DNA from 4 places in the Streptomyces sp. NBC_01429 genome. Region 1 is predicted to be linked to each of the others. Evidence: riboswitches for the same ligand, from Rfam matches in the RefSeq annotation. Region 1 holds a riboswitch; each other region holds the start of a gene.
What was found. Region 1 has a riboswitch for S-adenosylmethionine ahead of OG627_RS26165 (aminotransferase class V-fold PLP-dependent enzyme). Riboswitches for the same ligand answer to the same signal wherever they lie in the genome.

Region 2: linked by a shared signal. The riboswitch ahead of OG627_RS27420 (ABC transporter substrate-binding protein) and the one ahead of OG627_RS26165 (aminotransferase class V-fold PLP-dependent enzyme) in region 1 are both predicted to bind S-adenosylmethionine.
Region 3: linked by a shared signal. The riboswitch ahead of OG627_RS35415 (putative leader peptide) and the one ahead of OG627_RS26165 (aminotransferase class V-fold PLP-dependent enzyme) in region 1 are both predicted to bind S-adenosylmethionine.
Region 4: linked by a shared signal. The riboswitch ahead of thrC (threonine synthase) and the one ahead of OG627_RS26165 (aminotransferase class V-fold PLP-dependent enzyme) in region 1 are both predicted to bind S-adenosylmethionine.

What each region holds. Positions count from the first base shown of each region.
Region 1 covers NZ_CP109599.1:5,947,289-5,952,117, forward strand. The annotation lists gene qcrB (cytochrome bc1 complex cytochrome b subunit) at 1-945, shown strand, start outside; gene trpD (anthranilate phosphoribosyltransferase) at 1,162-2,226, shown strand; SAM riboswitch class IV at 2,331-2,448, shown strand; gene OG627_RS26165 (aminotransferase class V-fold PLP-dependent enzyme) at 2,653-4,062, shown strand; gene OG627_RS26170 (Lrp/AsnC family transcriptional regulator) at 4,093-4,374, opposite strand; gene OG627_RS26175 (rhomboid family intramembrane serine protease) at 4,371-4,829, opposite strand, start outside.
Region 2 covers NZ_CP109599.1:6,232,068-6,236,896, reverse strand. The annotation lists gene OG627_RS27430 (IclR family transcriptional regulator) at 1-275, shown strand, start outside; gene OG627_RS27425 (penicillin-binding transpeptidase domain-containing protein) at 390-1,838, shown strand; SAM riboswitch class IV at 1,953-2,074, shown strand; gene OG627_RS27420 (ABC transporter substrate-binding protein) at 2,250-3,398, shown strand; gene OG627_RS27415 (ABC transporter ATP-binding protein) at 3,413-4,579, shown strand; gene OG627_RS27410 (ABC transporter permease) at 4,576-4,829, shown strand, end outside.
Region 3 covers NZ_CP109599.1:448,521-453,349, reverse strand. The annotation lists gene otnK (3-oxo-tetronate kinase) at 1-943, shown strand, start outside; gene OG627_RS02065 (class II aldolase/adducin family protein) at 940-1,599, shown strand; SAM riboswitch class IV at 1,865-1,978, shown strand; gene OG627_RS35415 (putative leader peptide) at 2,025-2,144, shown strand; gene OG627_RS02060 (LLM class flavin-dependent oxidoreductase) at 2,219-3,445, shown strand; gene OG627_RS02055 (NtaA/DmoA family FMN-dependent monooxygenase) at 3,465-4,829, shown strand, end outside.
Region 4 covers NZ_CP109599.1:3,433,300-3,438,128, reverse strand. The annotation lists gene OG627_RS14650 (alpha,alpha-trehalose-phosphate synthase (UDP-forming)) at 1-225, opposite strand, end outside; gene OG627_RS14645 (hypothetical protein) at 325-543, opposite strand; gene OG627_RS14640 (glucosyl-3-phosphoglycerate synthase) at 582-1,592, opposite strand; SAM riboswitch class I at 1,797-1,924, shown strand; gene thrC (threonine synthase) at 1,942-3,231, shown strand; gene OG627_RS14630 (ubiquitin-like small modifier protein 1) at 3,306-3,581, shown strand; gene OG627_RS14625 (cold-shock protein) at 3,965-4,168, shown strand; gene groL (chaperonin GroEL) at 4,547-4,829, shown strand, end outside.

The sequences.
Region 1 (4,829 bases):
GTGGCCCACCTGATCCTGGTCTTCTACCACAAGCACACCCAGTTCGCGGGCCCCGGCCGGACGAACAACAACGTCGTGGGCATGCCGCTGCTGCCGATCTACATGGCGAAGGCCGGTGGATTCTTCTTCCTGGTCTTCGGCCTGATCACGCTGGTCGCCGCGATCGCCACGATCAACCCGATCTGGGCGCTCGGCCCCTACCGGCCCGACCAGGTGTCCACCGGCGCCCAGCCCGACTGGTACATGGGCTTCTCCGAGGGGCTCGTCCGTGTGATGCCCGGCTGGGAGATCAACGCCTGGGGACATACCCTCGTGCTGGGTGTCTTCGTTCCGCTGATGATCTTCCCGTTGGTCCTGGTCGCGATCGCGGTCTATCCGTTCATCGAGTCCTGGGTCACCGGGGACAAGCGCGAGCACCACATCCTGGACCGCCCGCGCAACGTGCCGACCCGTACCGCGTTCGGTGTGGCGTGGCTGACCTGGTACTTCGTCCTGCTGATCGGCGGCGGGAACGACATCTGGGCGACCCACTTCCACCTGTCGATCAACACGATCACCTGGTTCGTCCGCGTCGCGTTCTTCGTGGCGCCGGTCGTCGCCTTCATCATCACCAAGCGGATCTGTATCGGTCTGCAGCGGCGCGACGCGGAGAAGGTCCTGCACGGACGCGAGTCCGGTGTCATCAAGCGGCTGCCGCACGGTGAGTTCATCGAGGTCCACGCACCGCTCGACCCGGCGGCGCTGCACAAGCTCACCGCGCACGAGCAGTACACGCCCGCCGAGATCGGCCCGACGGTCGACGAGAACGGTGTGGAGCGCAAGGTGTCGCCCGTCGAGAAGCTCAGGGTCAAGCTGAGCAAGGGCTACTACGGCGAGGGAAACCAGCTGCCGAAGCCCACGGCGGAGGAGTACAAGGAGATCCAGAGCGGCCACGGCCACCACTGATCCCACCCGGCCTCACCGAGGTCGCCACCACCGAGGGCCCCGGCCCGGTCTCCCCGCGAGGGGGGCCGGCCGGGGCCCTCGGCGTTCCCGGTCCCCGTCCGGCACGCGGCCTGTCCGCAGTGCGGTCGGTCGTCCGCCGGGCAGGGCGTACGCCGATAGGCTGCTACCGGACCCCCAGGGGGTCCGCGTACCCGTCCCGGACCCCAGGAGCGAGCGATGAGCGCTGTTACCCCCGTCGGAGGCGACACCGTGTCGGCCCGCACCTGGCCGGTCGTCCTGGACACGCTGCTCAACGGCACCGACCAGAGCGCCGACGCCACCGCCTGGGCGATGGACCGGATCATGAGCGGCGCGGCCACCGACGCGCAGATCGCCGGATTCGCGGTGGCACTGCGGGCCAAGGGCGAGACCGTCGAGGAGATCAGCGGCCTCGTCCGGGCGATGTACGAGCACGCCAGGGTCATCGAGGTGCCCGGCAGGACCGTCGACATCGTCGGCACCGGCGGCGACGGCGCCAAGACCGTCAACATCTCCACCATGTCCTCGATCGTGGTCGCCGGCACCGGTGCCAAGGTCGTCAAGCACGGCAGCCGGGCCGCGTCCTCGGCGAGCGGCGCCTCCGACGTGCTGGGGAAGCTCGGCGTCAATCTGGAGCTGTCCCCGGAGCGGGTCGCCCAGGTCGCGGAGGAGGCGGGCATCACCTTCTGCTTCGCGGTGAAGTTCCACCCCGCGCTGCGTCAGGTGGCCGCCGCGCGCGGCGAGCTGGGGATCCGCACGGTCTTCAACTTCCTGGGGCCGCTCACCAACCCCGCGAAGGTACGGGCCCAGGCGACCGGTGTCGCCGACGCCCGGATGGCGCCCATCATGGCGGGCGTGCTCGCCGAGCGCGGTTCGTCCGCGCTGGTCTTCCGGGGCGACGACGGGCTCGACGAGCTGACCACCACCGCGACCTCCCGGATCTGGGTCGTCCGGGACGGAAGCGTCACCGAGCAGCCCTTCGACCCGCGCGACGTCGGCCTGTCCCTGGTGCCGGTCGAGGCGCTGCGCGGCGCGGACGCCTCGTACAACGCGGACGTGGCCCGCAGACTGCTGGCCGGCGAGACCGGTCCCGTACGGGACGCCGTCCTGCTCAACTCGGCGGCGGCGCTGGTGGCGCTGGACCCGACGGACGACCCGCTGGAGCTTCAGCTGGCGGCGGGGATCGCGCGGGCTGCGGAGTCGATCGACTCGGGCGCGGCGGGGCGTTCGCTGGCGCGCTGGGTCGAGGCGAGCAACGCCTGACGGCGAGCGGGTGGGACGGGGCGGGTGCCGGTCGGCACCCGCCCCGTCCCGTATCGCGGACATCTGTTGGGCGGTGCGGCACGCTGTGCCATACTTTCGGCCAAGGTCATGAGTGACAGCGATTTAGGCCCCGGCTCGCTGTCCGGCAACCCTCCGTCCGTGGCGGGGTGCCCCGGGTGAAGACCAGGCCGTAGGCAGCGAGGTCTGCGGCAAGCGCGGACCCCTCGCACCTTTGGGGTCCTGGTCCTCAAGGGAGCAGTCTCGTGAGCAAGCGAATGCGTTAGGGCTTCTACGCCCCCTCTTCAACATCCTCCGCACGGTGTTCTCCGTGTGTCGAGGCATTCCCCGCGTGATCGTCACGGCTTTCGCCGTGCCCGCGGGTCCTTGAAGCCGCCTTTCCGCCTTGTCCTGCCGGGAGATACCGCCATGTCCGCATACCCGAACGCCACCGCCACCGCCACGCAGACCGCCCAGCCCTCCGACGACCCCGCCTGTGGCGCGCCGCTGCCGGTGCTCGGACGGGACGTGACCGTGCCGCTCGTCACCGGCGGCGAGGTCGGCTACGCCGCCCTGGACTACGCGGCGAGCGCCCCGGCGCTCCAGCGGGTGTGGGACGACGTCGCCGCGTACGCCCCGTACTACGGCAGTGTCCACCGGGGCGCCGGTTACCTCTCGCAGCTGTCCACGGACCTCTTCGAGAACAGCCGCCGCACGGTCGCCGACTTCCTCGGCTGCCGCCCGGACGACCAGGTGGTCTTCACCCGCTCGACCACGGATTCGCTGAACCTGCTGGCGGCGGCCCTTCCCGAGGAGTGCGAGGTGTTCGTCTTCGAGACGGAGCACCACGCCTCGCTGCTGCCCTGGCGGGACGCCCGGGTGAGCTACCTGGACGCCCCCCGCACCCCGGCCGCCGCCGTCGCCACCCTGGAGCGCGCGCTCGCCTCGCGCGACTCCCGGGGACCGGCGCTGGTCTGTGTCACGGGCGCGTCCAATGTGACGGGTGAGCTGTGGCCCGTGCGGGAGCTGGCCGCCGCCGCGCACCGGCACGGCGCCCGGATCGTGCTCGACGCCGCGCAGCTCGTACCGCACCACGCCGTGGACATCGCCGAGCTGGACGTGGACTGGATCGCCTTCTCCGGGCACAAGCTGTACGCGCCGTTCGGCTCCGGGGTGCTCGCCGGCCGGGCCGACTGGCTCCAGGACGCCGAGCCGTACCTCGCGGGCGGCGGCGCCAGCCGCAAGGTGGCGCGCCGCGCCGACGGCGGCGTGGAGGTCGAGTGGCACGCCACGGCGGCCCGCCACGAGGCCGGCTCGCCCAACGTCATCGGGGTGTACGCGATCGCCTCGGCCTGCAAGGCGCTGGAGGAGGCCGGATTCGACGCGCTGGCCGCCCGCGAGCAGCGCCTCGTCGCCCGGCTGCGCGCGGGGCTGGCCGAGGTGCCCGAGGTGAAGGTGCTCTCGCTGTTCGGGGACGACGCGCCGCGGGTCGGCGTGCTGTCGTTCGTGGTCGAGGGGTGGAACAGCTCGCACTTCGCCGCCGCGCTCTCCGCGGAGTACGGCATCGGGGTGCGCGACGGCCTGTTCTGCGCCCACCCGCTGGTCCGGACGCTGCTCGACGGCGACCCGCAGGAGCAGGGGGAGTGCGGCGCGCCGGAGGCCGAGCCGGGCGCGCGCTCGCTCAACGCGATCAGGGTGAGCTTCGGGGCGGGGACGCCGGACGAGCACGTGGAGCGGTTCGTACGGGCGGTGCGCGAGCTGGTCAGCGACGGCGCGCGCTGGAACTACCGCACGGAGGACGGCCGTTGCGTGCCGGACCGGGGCGCGGCCGCCGCGTAACCCCCCTCGGAGACCCTGCCGGAGGCGGTCCTACGCGTCGAGTCCGATCGCGAAGGCCGCCTCCAGGTCGTGCTGGGAGTACGTGCGGAACGCCACGTGGGTGTCGGTGGCCTCGACGCCGGGGATCTTGCTGATCCGGCCGGGGATGACATCGGCGAGATCGTCGTGCTTCGGTACGCGCACCATGGCGATCAGGTCGTACGTACCCGTCACCGAGAAGACCTCGCTGACGCTCTCCAGGGCGGCGATCGCCTCGGCGATCTCGGGGATCCGGTCGACGCTGGTCTTGATGAGCACGATCGCGGTGATCACGGTTGGCGTTCTCCCTCGGTGGCCCCGGTCTGTGCGCCCACTCTATCGGTACGCCAGTAGCACCCCCAGGCGTACAGGAAGCCCGCGCCGAACCCGGCCACGTGGGCGAGATAGGCGACCCCCGGCCCCTCTCCGGCGTCCCGGGCGGCCAGCCACTGGAGGGCGAACCAGAAGATCAGCACGATCCAGGCGGGAAAGCGCAGCGGCAGGAAGAGCAGGAACGGGAAGAGGCTGGTGACGCGGGCCCTGGGGAAGAGGTACAGGAAGGCCCCGAGCACTCCGGAGATCGCTCCGGAGGCCCCCACCAGGGTCTGCCGCGAGTCGGCGTTGGCCGCCGCGTAGGCGAACAGCGCGAGGTAGCCGACGGCGAGGTAGAAGAGCAGGAACCGGATCCGGCCCATCCGCTCCTCCGTCATCGCCCCGAAGACATGCAGGAAGAGCATGTTGCCGAGCAG
Region 2 (4,829 bases), 280 kb from region 1:
CGCTGCCGCCGCTGACCGAGCACACCATCACGGACCGCGAGAAGCTCATCGAGGAGCTGCGCTCCATCCGCGAGCAGGGGTACGCGGTGGACCGCGAGGAGAACACCCTCGGGCTGCGCTGCTTCGGCATCGCGGTCCCCTACCGGACCCCGGCGCGCGACGCGATCAGCTGCTCGGTGCCGGTGGCCAGGCTCACCCCGGGGCATGAACAGATGATCAAGGACGCGCTGTTCGACGCCCGCGACCGGCTGACGCTCGCCACCCGCCGGCTCTGATCCGCGGGCGGGCGCCCCGGACCAGGAGAGCGCGCCGGACGAGCACATGAGGAAATCCTGAGAAGCCGGGCGCGGGGGAACGCCGGCCCCCGCCCCGCTCGTCCCTTCTCCGGGATGAACAAGACGATCAGACACACAGCGGTCATCTGCCTGGGGATGGTGCTCGCCCTCATGGTGCGGGCGACCTGGGTGCAGGCGTACGAGGCGAAAGCCCTCGCGGACGACACGTACAACCGGCGCAACGTCATCGCCCAGTACGCGCGTCCGCAGGGCGACATCGTCGTGGCCGGTTCGCCGGTCACCGGATCCGCGAAGACGGACAGCGGCGACCTGGCGTACAAGCGGACCTACACCGACGGCGCGCTCTACGCGCCCGTCACCGGCTACAGCTCGCAGGTGTACGGCTCCACGCAGCTGGAGGGCATCTACAAGGACGTCCTCGACGGGACGGACACCCTGCTGAAGAACCCGCTCGACGCGCTCACCGGCAGACAGACCAAGCCGGGCGACGTCCTGACGACGATCGGCCCCTCGGTCCAGCGGGCCGGATACGCGGCGCTCGGCGGCAACAAGGGCGCGGCCGTCGCGATCGACCCGAAGACCGGCCGGGTGCTCGCGGTGGTCAGCACCCCCTCGTACGACCCGGCGAAGATCAGCGGCACGACGGACGGCGCCGCCTGGAAGCAGCTGACCGGCGACGCGGACAAGCCGATGGTCAACCGCGCGCTGCGCCAGCCGCTGCCGCCCGGCTCGACGTTCAAGCTGGTCGTCGCGGCGGCGGCGCTGGAGGACGGGCTGTACGGGTCGGTGGACGAGAGGACCGACAGCCCGGACCCGTACACCCTGCCCCACACGAAGACCGTGCTGGAGAACGAGAGCACGTCGGCGCCGTGCGAGAACGCCACCATCCGCACCGCCCTGCGCTACTCCTGCAACACCGTCTTCGCGAAGATGGCCGATCAGCTGGGGCAGTCGAAGGTCCGGGCGATGGCGGAGAAGTTCGGCTTCAACGACGCCGAGCAGGACGTGCCGGTGCGCGCCTCGCAGAGCGTGTACCCCTCCGGCATGGACGACGCCCAGACGGCGCTGTCGGGAATCGGCCAGTTCGACGTGACCGCCACCCCGCTCCAGATGGCGATGGTCTCGGCGGCGCTGGCGAACGACGGGCTGATGGCGGCGCCGCACATGGTGTCGAAGGTGGTGGACGGCAGCGGCGGCACGCTGCGGTCGTACCGGGACGGGGACACCACCCGGATCGTCTCCTCGGCCACGGCCGCGCAACTGCGCAGCGCGATGGTGACGGTGGTGGAGGACGGTACGGGGACGAACGCGAGGATCGCCGGGGCCGAGGTCGGCGGCAAGACGGGGACCGCCCAGCACGGCGTGGACAACGACGGGACGCCGTACGCCTGGTTCACCTCGTACGCGAAGGACGCGTCCACCGGCAAGGAGGTGGCCGTCGCTGTCGTGGTGGAGGACTCGGGCGCGGCGCGCTCGGAGGTCAGCGGCAACGGACTGGCCGCGCCCATCGCACAGAAGATGATGGCGGCGGCCCTGAAATAGCCACTTCCCCCCACCTCCTCCACACAACCGGCACAGCCACTCGTCGACCTGGACCACCCCTCATGTGATCCAGGTCATCTTTGGGGTTGGCCGAAATCAGTGTTACTTTTTCGTCGTCACGAGTCTCAGCGACAAGCCCCGGCTTGCTGAGCGGCAACCCTCCTTCTGCGGTGGGGTGCCCCGGGTGATGACACGGCTCCACGCGCACACCGATGTGCCGGGAGCAAGCGCGGACCTGTCGGCCAGGTCCTGGACCTGATGACGGGAGTACGGGATGACATCGCGATCAGCGCTTTCCGCCCCTCGCGTCCCCCGTACCACTCGCACCCCTCGTGCCTCGTGGCTCCCGTTCCGGCTTCAGCATGCGCGGCAATCGCCGTACTCACTCACCGCACGGAGGAGTTCTCCCTCATGAGATCTGTCCTGCCCCGCCCCGCACGTGCCCGCGGGCGCGGCTATCTGCTGGCCCTCGCATCGGCCGGCACCGCCACCGTCCTGACCGCCGTGGCCGGCTGCGGGGTCGACACGGGCGGCGGCTCCGACTCCTCCTCCGGCAGCGGGTCCTCGGGCGGCAAGGGCGAGCAGATCACCGTCACCGCGTTCGCGGGGGCGTGGGGAGACCTGTTCAAGAAGTCCTTCGTCGAGCCGTTCGAGAAGGACACCGGCATCAAGGTGAACCTCGTCTACGGCGCCGACTCCGACTGGGTCACCAAGCTGCGCGCGGCGGGCGGCTCCAACGCGCCGTTCGACGTCGTGGCCCTCACCCCCGGCTCGCTGCACCAGGCGGTCGGCGGCAAGCTCCTCCAGCCGCTGAAGACGGGCGATCTCAGCAACTGGAAGCAGCTCGACCCGGTGCTCACCCAGCAGTCGACGATCGACGGATCGTCGTACGGCGTGCCGCTGACCACCGGCTCCAACGGTCTGCTCTACCGCACCGACAAGATCAAGCAGGCGCCCAAGGACTGGACCGACATCTTCGACAAGAAGTTCTGCGGTCATGTCGCGCTGCCCCCGCTGACGTACAACGCGGGCCTGGAGTTCTTCTCCGCGCTGGTCTCCCAGGACGGCGGCAAGCTGTCCAACCCCGCCGATGTCGACAAGGGGTTCGAGAAGCTCGCCCAGCTGAAGAACTGCGTCTCGTCCTACCCGGCGGACGCGGGCAGCGTCTCCACGGTCCTCCAGAACGGCGACGCCTGGATCGTCCCGTTCTGGGACGGCCGCGCCTTCGCCATGGAGAAGGAGGGGCAGCCGATCGGCTTCACCTACCCCGCCTCCGGCGCGGTGGGCGCGCTGACCTCGTACTACGTGCCGAAGGGCTCGAAGCACACGGCCGCGGCCTACAAGTTCCTGGACTACCTCTCCTCCGCCGAGCACCAGAAGCCGTTCGCCGAGGGCACCTTCTACGGCGCGGGCAACGACACCATCGACTACGACCCCGCCTTCAAGGCCAAGGTGAAGTACGGCGAGGACGTCTACAAGAAGTTCACCTGGGTCGACTACAAGACCGCCACTCCGAAGCTGAACGAGTGGCAGCAGCGTTGGAACCAGATCTTCAAGTGAGCGGGAACCCCACAGTGACCAGCGACCGTGAAGCGGCCGGCGAACCGCCGGCGCCGCACACCCCGACCACCCCGCACATCGAGATCGAGGATCTCGCCGCCGGGTACGAGGGGCAGCGGGTGCTCGACGTCGACCGGCTCTCCATCCGGCGCGGCGAGTTCCTGTCGATCCTCGGCCCCAGCGGCTGCGGCAAGACGACCCTGCTCAACAGCCTGGCCGGATTCGTGCGTCCCACCGGGGGCCGGATCACGCTGGACGGGGTGGATCTCACCGATGTCCCGACCCACCGTCGGGGCCTCGGTCTGGTCTTCCAGAACTACGCGCTCTTCCCGCACATGACCGTCGCGGACAACGTCGCGTACGGGCTGAAGGTGCGGCGGGTGGAGCGCGCCGAGCGGGACGAGCGGGTCGCCGAGGCGCTGCGCCTCGTCGGTCTGGAGGCGTACGCGGGCCGTCGGCCCAAGCAGCTCTCGGGCGGCCAGCAGCAACGCGTCGCCGTGGCGCGGGCGCTGGCCACCCGGCCCGCCGTGCTGCTGCTCGACGAGCCGCTGTCGAACCTGGACGCCAAGCTGCGCCGCGAGATGCGGGTGGAGCTGCGGGAGCTCCAGCAGCGGCTCGGCATCACGATGGTCTTCGTCACGCACGACCAGGAGGAGGCCATGTCGCTGTCCGACCGGATCGCCGTGATGAACGGCGGCAGGGTCGAGCAGCTCGGCTCGCCCACCGAGGTCTACCGGACCCCGGCGACCCGGTTCGTCGCCGAGTTCATCGGCGCGGCCAACATCCTGGAGGGCACCGGCGCCTCCGACGGAACGCTCACCGTGGGCGCGGCACGGCTCGACTCGGGTCTGCCCTCGCTGGTGGACGGCGCGCCGGTCACCCTCGCCGTACGGCCCGAGCGGGTCGTGGTGGCCCCCGCCGGGGACGCGGGGACGGACCGGGCCGCGTTCCCCGCCGGGAGCGCCGCTCGCGGCTCCGGGATCGTCGGCTACCGGGCCTTCACCGGCGAGGCGTGGCAGGCGCAGATCGTCGTGGCGGAAGGCGTCGCGCTCAACGCCCGTACGGCGCAGGAGCCGCCGGCCGTCGGGGCCGCGGTGTCGTTCGGCTGGGGCCCGGACGACGTCATCCGGCTCGGTGACGTCCCCGGGGACGTCAGCGAGCCGCGGAGGACGGCCGTATGAGCGCGCCCGCGACCGCCCCCGCCGACAGGACCACGGGCAAGACCACCGCCGAGACCGCCGGGAAGACCGCCCGCAAGCGCTACGGCGTGCGCGGGCTGCTGCCCGTCACCCCCGTCGTCGTGTTCCTGCTGGCCCTGTTCGTGGTGCCGCTGGTGCGGGTGTTCTCGCTCAGCCTGCACCCGGTGGACGCGAACGGCTATCCCCTCGACGGCTACTCCTTCGTGCAGTACCGCAGGGTCTTCACCGAGTC
Region 3 (4,829 bases), 5.5 Mb from region 1:
CGGGCTGGACACCGGGACCGCGGTGGTGGTGCCCTCCTTCCCGGCCACCGGGCGCACCGTCTACCGGGGCCATCTGTTCGTGGGCGACCAACTGCTCGGTGACAGCCCCATGCGCCACCACCCGCTGACCCCGATGACCGACTCCAGCCTGGTCAGGCTGCTCTCCCCGCAGACCACGCACCCCGTCTCCGCCGTCGGCCTGGACGTGGTCCGCGGCGATCCGCGCGCGCTGCGGGCGGCCCTGGACGCCGAGGCGGGCGACGGGCGGCGCTACGTGGTGGTCGACGCCATCGACACCGAGGACCTCACCCGGATCGCCGCGGCCACCGCACACCACCCGCTCGTCACCGGCGGTTCCGGGCTCGCCCTCGGACTGCCGTCGCGCGGCGCCCCGGCCGCCGGAGCCATGCCCGTGATCCCCGGACACCGCGTGGTGCTGGCCGGCAGCGCCTCGGCGGCCACCCGCGCCCAGACCGACGCCGCCCGCTCGGCCCTGCCCAGCCGCCGGCTCGATCTGGCCGCCCTGCGCGCCGACCCGGCGGCCGAGGTCGCCCGGCTGACCGACTGGGCCCGTACCAACTGGTCCGCGGCGCCCGGCGTGCCGGTCCTCGTCTACGCCGTCGGCTCGCTGTCGGACGTCGAGCGGCACACGCCCGAGGGGCTGCGCCCCGCCGCCGAGCTGGTGGAGGAGGCACTCGCCGACTGCGCCACGGCCTTCGCCGGGGCGGGCGCCCGGCAGTTCGTCGTGGCGGGCGGCGAGACCTCGGGCAGTGTGGTGCGCGCCCTGGGCGTGCGCCGCCTCGAACTCGGCCCGGCCCTCGCGCCCGGAGTCTCGTGGGCGCTGGGCTCGGCTCCGGACGGAGCCTCGTACAACCTCGCGCTGAAGTCGGGGAACTTCGGCGGGCAGTCCCTGTTCACGAGCGCCTGGGAGGAACTGGGATGAGCGACCCCCGCAGCGAACTCGTCGCCGCCGGACGCGCGTTGTCGGACGCCGGACTGAGCCCGGGAGCGTCCGGCAACCTCAGTGTGCGCGTCGGCGACCGCATATACATGACCCCCACCGGGTCCCGACTCGAAGCGCTGGACCCCGAGCGGCTGGCCGTGCTGGACGCCCGGGCGCCCCTGCACGAAGGCCATACGGCGGGGCCGCCACCGTCCAAGGAGTTCCCCCTCCACCGGGCCTTCTACCGGCGCGACCCCGCCACCCGCGCCGTCGTCCATCTGCACAGCGCCCACGCCGCGGCCTGCTCCTGCCTGCCGGCCTGGTCCCGCCGCAGCGCGCTGGCGCCCCTCACCCCGTACTTCGTCATGCGCGTGGGCCAGACCCCGCTGATCCCGTACGCGGCCCCCGGCGACCTGGACCAGGCGCGCCGGCTGGAGGAGCTGGGCTTCCCCTTCCACGCCGCCCTCCTCCAGAACCACGGCCCCATCACCGCCGGTGACACCCTCGCGCGGGCCGTGGACGCCGCCGTCGAACTGGAGGAGGTCGCACGGCTCACCCTCCTCCTCAAGGACACGGCCCCCCGTCTCCTCACCACCGAGGAGGCGACGGCCCTCGCCCACCGGTACGGCAGCACCTGGGAGGGCGCGGTGGACTGAGGCGGCGGGCGCGGAACGGTGGCGGCCCGGGAGGACGGCGATCCGGCCGTCGTACGGTCCTGGGCGCGCGCCGTTCCGCCCCGGCGGCAGTCTCGGTCCGGCCCCCAGCGCCGCGCCCGGGGCCGAAAAATCCGGCGGCCGAAAACTCCGACGGCCAAGCGGGAACAGATGGCGCGGTCGTGTTGCTTCAGATCCTGGCGACGTGAACACGACCCCGGAATCCGGGCATTGCGCGGGGCAGGTGGCCCGCGTAACGTTCGGGTCAGGTCATGAGTGTCAGCGTGAAGCCCTGGCTTGCTGACCGGCAACCCTCCCACCGCGGTGGGGTGCTCCAGGTGACGACCGGGCGGAGCCCGTCCGGGTTCCGCAAGCGCGAGACGGCGAGGCCCTGGGGCCCGCCGGAGACGGAAGGGGCGGAGGCGGACATGGTGTCACCCATCGCCCCGCTGCCCGCCAGGGTCCTGGCCCCGCGACGTCGCGTGCACCTTTACTCCCGGCCCCATATCGACCTCCAGCGTGTGGCCGGCGCGCTCTGTTGTTCCTGACCTGTTTCGCCGCCACCCGCCCCTCCCGATGAGGGACGGCGCTCTCCCACGGTCGATCAGGAAGGCACACTTCCGTGTCCTCGTCTTCTTCGCTGCCCTTTTCCCCGTCCTCCGCGCTCCACCTCGCCGTCGCCCTCGACGGCGCGGGATGGCACCCGGCCGCCTGGCGCGAGCCGGGAGCCCGGTCCCGGGACCTGTTCACCGCCGCCTACTGGGCCGACCTCATCGCCGAGGCCGAGCGCGGCCTGCTCGACTTCGTGACGATCGAGGACGGACTCGGACTCCAGTCCTCGGACCTCACGGAACCCGACGGGCGCACCGACCAGGTGCGCGGGCGGCTGGACGCGGTACTCATCGCCGCGCGCGTCGCCCCGCTGACCCGGCACATCGGGATCGTACCGACCGTGGTCGCCACGCACACCGAGCCGTTCCACCTCTCCAAGGCGATCGCCACCCTGGACTATGTGAGCTCCGGCCGCGCGGGCCTGCGGGTCCAGGTGTCGGGGCGGCAGAACGAGGCGGCGCACTTCGGCCGCCGCACGATCCCGCCCATCCGCTTCGGCGGGACGTACACACCGCGGGCGCGGGAAGCGATCGCCGAACTCTTCGACGAGGCCGCCGACTACGTCGAGGTGGTGCGCCGCCTCTGGGACAGCTGGGAGGACGACGCCGAGATCAGGTCCGTCCCCACCGGCCGCTTCATCGACCGCGACAAGCTCCACTACATCGACTTCGAGGGGCGGCACTTCAGCGTCAAGGGCCCCTCCATCACCCCCCGCCCGCCGCAGGGCCAGCCCCTCGTCACCGCGCTGGGACACGAGAGTGTGCCGTACCGGCTGATCGCGGGCTCCACCGACCTCGGCTACGTCACCCCGCACGACGCCGGCCAGGCCCGCGGCATCGTCGACGAGATACGTACCGAACGGGCCGGGACGGCACGGGCCGAGGAGCCCCTGCACATCTTCGGCGATCTGGTGGTCTTCCTCGACGACGACCCCGCCGCGGCGGCGGCCCGCCGGGACCGGCTGGACGGTCTCGCGGGACAGCCCTTCACCAGCGACGCGAAGGTGTTCACGGGCACACCGGCACAACTGGCCGACCTGCTCCTGGAATGGCAGCGCGCCGGACTCTCCGGCTTCCGGCTGCGCCCCGCCGTGATCGCCCACGACCTGCCGGCGATCACCCGCGGTCTGGTGCCCGAACTGCGGCGCCGCGACGCCTTCCGGCACACCTACGAAGCCGTCACCCTGCGCGGGCTGCTCGGACTGCCCCGCCCCGCCAACCGCTACGCCACCGCCTGAGCCGGAGGGAACACCGATCATGAGCAAGCCGCTCAAGCAGATACATCTCGCGGCCCACTTCCCCGGCGTCAACAACACCACCGTGTGGAGCGACCCCGAGGCCGGCAGCCACATCGAGTTCAGCTCCTTCGCGCACTTCGCGAAGACCGCCGAACGCGCCAAATTCGACTTCCTGTTCCTCGCCGAAGGGCTGCGCCTTCGCGAACAGGGCGGAAAGATATACGACTTGGACGTGGTCGGCCGCCCCGACACCTTCACCGTGCTGTCCGCCCTCGCCGCCGTGACCGAACGCCTCGGCCTGGCCGGCACCATCAACTCCACCTTCAACGAGCCCTACGAGGTGGCCCGCCAGTTCGCCAGCCTCGACCACCTCTCGGACGGCCGCGCCGCCTGGAACGTCGTCACCTCCTGGGACGCCTTCACCGGCGAGAACTTCCGCCGCGGCGGCTACCTCCCGCAGGAGGAGCGCTACTCCCGCGCCCAGGAGTTCCTGTCCACCGCGAACGAGCTGTTCGACTCGTGGCGCGGCGACGAGATCGTCTCCGACCCGGGGACCGGCGCCTTCCTCCGGGACGCCCGCGCCGGAGCCTTCGTGCACAAGGGGCAGCACTTCGACATCGAGGGGCAGTTCAACGTCCCGCGCAGCCCGCAGGGCCGCCCCGTGATCTTCCAGGCCGGCGACTCCGAGGAAGGAAGGGAGTTCGCCGCCGCCGGCGCCGACGCGATCTTCAGCCGGTACAGCACGCTCACGGAGGGCCAGGCGTTCTACACGGACGTCAAGAACCGCCTGGCGCGCCACGGCCGCGCCCACGACCAGCTGCTGATCCTGCCCGCCGCGACCTTCGTCCTCGGCGACACGGACGCCGAGGCCCAGGAGGCGGCCCGCGAGATACGCGGGCAGCAGGTCAGCGGTGCCACGGCGATCAAACACCTGGAGTTCGTCTGGAACCGCGACCTCTCCGGATACGACCCGGACGGCCCGCTCCCCGACATCGACCCGGACCTCGGCCGGCACAGCATCGCCCGCGGCCGCGCCCAGGTACGGATGTACCGCGACCCGCTGGCCACCGCCCGCGAGTGGCGGGAGCGCGCCGCCGCCAACAACTGGTCGATCCGGGACCTGGTCATCGAGACCGGCAGCCGGCAGGCATTCGTCGGCGCCCCGGCCACGGTCGCCCGGGCCGTCAACGACTTCGTCCAGGCCGATGTCAGCGACGGCTTCATCCTCGTCCCGCACATCACCCCCGGCGGACTGGACGTCTTCGCCGACACCGTGGTCCCGCTGCTCCAGGAGCGCGGTGTGTTCCGTACGGAGTACGAGGGCACGACCCTGCGCGACCACCTCGGCCTGGCCCACCCCGACGCCGAGGCGACGGGCGAGCGG
Region 4 (4,829 bases), 2.5 Mb from region 1:
GAGCCTGCCGTCCAGCCGCCGCACGGCCTCGCGGTCGCCCTCGCCGAGCGCCGCGCACACCCACACCGCGTCCGTGTCCGGGCCGATGGCCGAGAGCCCCGACACCAGCCCGCCGCCGCCCCTCTTGGCCACCAGGGCGCCGTCGTCGCGCAGGGTGTACGAGACGGGGCCGCGGTTGGACGCGACGAGGACGCGGGCGGGCGGGGCGGGGTGCTCGGAGACCATGTGCCGAAACCTAGCCCGTACGGGAAACGCTCAAACGTACGGACGGTGGCGCACTGACGCCACCGGCCCTCGCCCCCGGCTGCCTCGCCGGCTCGTCGGTCAGTCGCGCCGGCCGCGCGTGGCGGCCACTGCCACCACCCCGGCTCCGGTCAGCGCGAGCGCCACTCCGCCCAGCAGCCACAGCCGCTCGGCGGAGGTCCCGGTCTGGGCCAGGGCGCTCACCGCCCACTGCTTCATGTCCATGAAGCGCGGGTCCATGAAGCGAGGGTCCAAGAGGTTCGGGGCGAAGAGGTTCGGGGTCAGGAGGTCGCTGCTCATGGAGCGAAAATCTAGACATTAGATATGAAAATCTACCGTTACGCCGCGCGTCCGGCCGGGTACTCCGCGATCTCCCGCACCGGCGGCCGCTCCTCCGTGTCCACCGCGTGCGTGCGCGGCGTGAACCCGTCCGAGCCCCGCTCGAACTGCGTCAGCCTCGGCCGCACCAGATGGCCCCGGGAGAGCCGCAGCTGCGCCGTACGGTAGATCGCGGCGGCCATCCGCCCCAGCGCCCGGTCGTCCTGGTGGCGGTGGCGCCGTACCCCGACGTCGACCTGGGCCAGCGCGTCGAGCCCCACCGTGTGCAGCGCGTCCACCAGGAGCCCCAGCTCCACCCCGTACCCCACCGGGAACGGCAGCCGCTCCAGCAGCGAGCGCCGCGCCGCGTACTCCCCGCCCAGCGGCTGTACGAAGCCGGCCAGCAGGGGCCAGTGCAGGTTGAGCAGCGGGCGCGCCACCAGCTCCGTCACCCGGCCGCCCTGACTGACCTGGCCCCCGGTCTGGGCGCCGGTCTGGCCGCCGGTCTGCCCGCCGAGTTGCCCGTCCTGCCCGGCGGGCAGCGCCAGCGGGCGGTCGTACATCGCCTTCACGAACTGCACATCGGGCTCGGTCAGCAGCGGGCCGACGATCCCGGAGACGAAATCCGCCGAGAAATCCCGCAGATCCGCGTCCACGAAGCACACGATGTCTCCGCGCGTCACCAGCAGCGACCGCCACAGGACCTCGCCCTTGCCGGGCAGGGCGGGCAGCCGCGGCAGTATCGCGTCCCGGTGCACCACCCGCGCCCCGGCCGCGGCTGCCACCTCGGACGTACGGTCGGTGGAGCCGGAGTCGATCACCACCAGCTCGTCGACCAGCCGGTTCTCCACCATCAGCTCGCGGCGGATCACGGAGACGATCTCCCCGACCGTCTCCTCCTCGTCCAGTGCCGGAAGCACCACACTCACGGTGGCGCCCCGGGCGGCTTTCGCCGCCAGCAACTGGTCGAGCGTACGGTCGGCGGCGGACCAGGAACGCCTGGTCAGCCAGCGTTCCACCTCTTCCAGCACGTTCGGTACTCCCTGCGCTGATCCATAAAACGTGATCCATCTCGCGGTGCGGACGACTATCTCAACCGTCCACTCCTTCGGTTACAGTCTTGAACAACACCGCTGACCACCGCATGCCGGGGTCAATAGGTGAAACACCTGATACATCCGAAACAGATGAAACAGGTGTCACAAACGCACCGGGCCCCGGGTCCGGCGCCATAGCGCTCATCCAGAGGGACTGAGGGAACGGCCCGTTGAAGTCCCGGCAACCCTCCCGCCGACCGCGAGGTCACGGTGGGGAAGGTGCCAATTCCGTCTTGTGGCGAAGTACGTCGCGAGGAAGATGAGGAGAAAGGGCCTCGCCATCATGGCTGTGCAGACCGTCCGGAGCACCAGCACCACCGTCGACCTCGGACCCGCCGCCGCACTCTCGTGCCGCGAATGCGGAGAGCGCTTCGACCTCGGCCCCATTTTCGCCTGTGCGAGCTGTTTCGGGCCGCTCGAAGTCGCCTACGACCTGCCGAGCGGCGGCCCCGACGAGCTGAAGAAGCGCATCGCCGAGGGACCCGACAACATCTGGCGTTACGCGCCGCTGCTGCCCGTCCCCGCCGACGTGGCCTCGAAGCCGAACATCAACCCCGGCTTCACCAAGCTCGTCAAGGCCGACAACCTCGCCCGTGAGCTGGGCATCACCGGCTCGCTGCACGTCAAGGACGACTCCGGCAACCCGACGCACTCCTTCAAGGACCGCGTCGTCGCCATCGCCGTCGAGGCCGCCCGCGTCTTCGGCTTCACCACGCTCTCCTGCTCCTCCACCGGCAACCTCGCCGGCGCCGTCGGCGCCGCCGCCGCCCGCGCCGGCTTCCGCTCCTGCGTGTTCATCCCGCACGACCTGGAGCAGGGCAAGGTCGTCATGGCCGCGGTGTACGGCGGCGACCTGGTCGGCATCGAGGGCAACTACGACGATGTGAACCGCTTCTGCTCCGAGCTGATCGGCGACCCGCTCGGCGAGGGCTGGGGCTTCGTCAACGTCAACCTCCGTCCGTACTACGGCGAGGGCTCCAAGACCCTCGCGTACGAGATCTGCGAGCAGCTCGGCTGGCGCCTGCCCGACCAGCTCGTCATCCCGATCGCCTCGGGATCTCAGCTCACGAAGATCGACAAGGGTCTTCAGGAGCTGATCAAGCTGGGCCTGGTCGAGGACAGGCCGTACAAGATCTTCGGCGCCCAGGCCGAGGGCTGCTCGCCGGTCTCCACCGCCTTCAAGGCGGGCCACGACGTCGTACGGCCGCAGAAGCCCGACACCATCGCCAAGTCCCTGGCGATCGGCAACCCGGCCGACGGACCGTACGTCCTGGACATCGCCCGCCGCACCGGCGGCGCCGTCGAGGACGTCAACGACGAGCAGATCGTCGACGCGATCAAGCTGCTGGCGCGTACCGAGGGGATCTTCGCCGAGACGGCGGGCGGGGTCACCGTGGGCGTCACGAAGAAGCTCATCGAGGCAGGGCTCCTCGACCCGACCCTCACCACCGTCGTCCTGAACACCGGCGACGGGCTGAAGACCCTCGACGCCGTGGCGCCGACGACCGGACCCACCGCGACCATCCGCCCGAGCCTCGACGCGTTCCGCGACGCGGGCCTCGCGGTCGGCTGACGCGACGCCCCGGGACCTGCGACCCGCAGGGACCCACGACTCCGAAACTTCCGCAGAAAGGCTGGGCATCCGTCATGAGCGTCAAGGTCCGCATCCCCACCATCCTCCGTACCTACACCGGCGGACAGGCCGAGGTCCCGGCGGAGGGCGCCACCCTCTCCGAGGTCATCCAGTCCCTGGAGAGCAGCCACCCGGGCATCGCCGCCCGCGTCCTGGACGACCAGGGCAAGCTGCGCCGCTTCGTGAACGTGTACGTGAACGACGACGACGTCCGTTTCGAGCAGGGCCTGGAGACCGCGACCCCCGCGGGCGCCGGCATCTCGATCATCCCGGCCGTCGCGGGAGGCTGACCCTCCGTACGCACGCCGTGCGCGACGCGTACTCCCCGTAACCGGCATGGCCCTCTCCGCACGAGAAGCGGAGGGGGCCATTCTGCATGGTTGAGCAGGATAGAGTGAGGGAAGGGCCCCCCGCCGATCGGAATCGGCGCACGCGAGAACGCGACAACATGGGGCCGAACTCCAGGTGGCCTTTGCGTGATAGGTGCGCTTTGCCCGGCCCGACTTGCCCTGGATCGCAGCGAATTCAACGCTATGCGAGTTCGGCCATGCCCAGATTTCCCCGCCGATTGCCCTGTTGCAGAGGGCAGTTGGGCAGATACATTCAGCCGCGGTCGACGCGTTCCGGCGCGAAGTGTGGCCCCGTGCAAGGGCCAGTAATAGGGGAGTTAGGCATGGCTCAGGGCACCGTCAAGTGGTTCAACGCGGAGAAGGGCTACGGCTTCATCGCGGTAGACGGTGGTGCGGATGTTTTCGTCCACTACAGCGCGATTCAGATGGACGGCTACCGCACCCTTGAAGAAGGTCAGCGAGTGGAGTTCGAGATCTCGCAGGGCCAGAAGGGTCCGCAGGCGGACATGGTCAAGCTCGCCGTCTGATCCCGGCGCGATCGGCCACCGACGCACTCACGACGTACTCACCACGCACCGCACGTCACTCACGCACGTGGGGCCCGCATCCAGAACATGGATGCGGGCCCCACGTGCGTGACCCGTGCGTGACCGCTCCGGAGGCGCTCGCGCCCTCCCGTCACCCGGCCGCCACCCTTCATCGATGCTCTGTGGGCGCTTGCACTCTCGGGGGTCGAGTGCTAATTATTGGCGTTAGCACTCTGCAAGTGAGAGTGACAACTTAGGACCGGGTCGGTGAGGCCCGCAGAGCCGGTGGGGCAAGGAACCACACGACTCTCAGGCCGTCCGTCGCGGGCGCCAGCGCGGTCCGGAGAAATCCACCCCAGTCCGGGAGGACCACTTCACATGGCCAAGATCATCGCGTTCGACGAGGAGGCACGGCGCGGTCTCGAGCGCGGGATGAACCAGCTCGCCGACGCCGTCAAGGTCACCCTTGGTCCCAAGGGTCGCAACGTCGTCCTCGAGAAGAAGTGGGGCGCCCCCACGATCACCAACGATGGTGTGTCCATCGCCAAGGAGATCGAGCTCGAGGACCCGTACGAGAAGATCGGCGCCGAGCTGGTCAAGGAAGTCGCCAAGAAGACGGACGACGTCGCCGGTGACGGAACGACCACCGCGACCGTCCTCG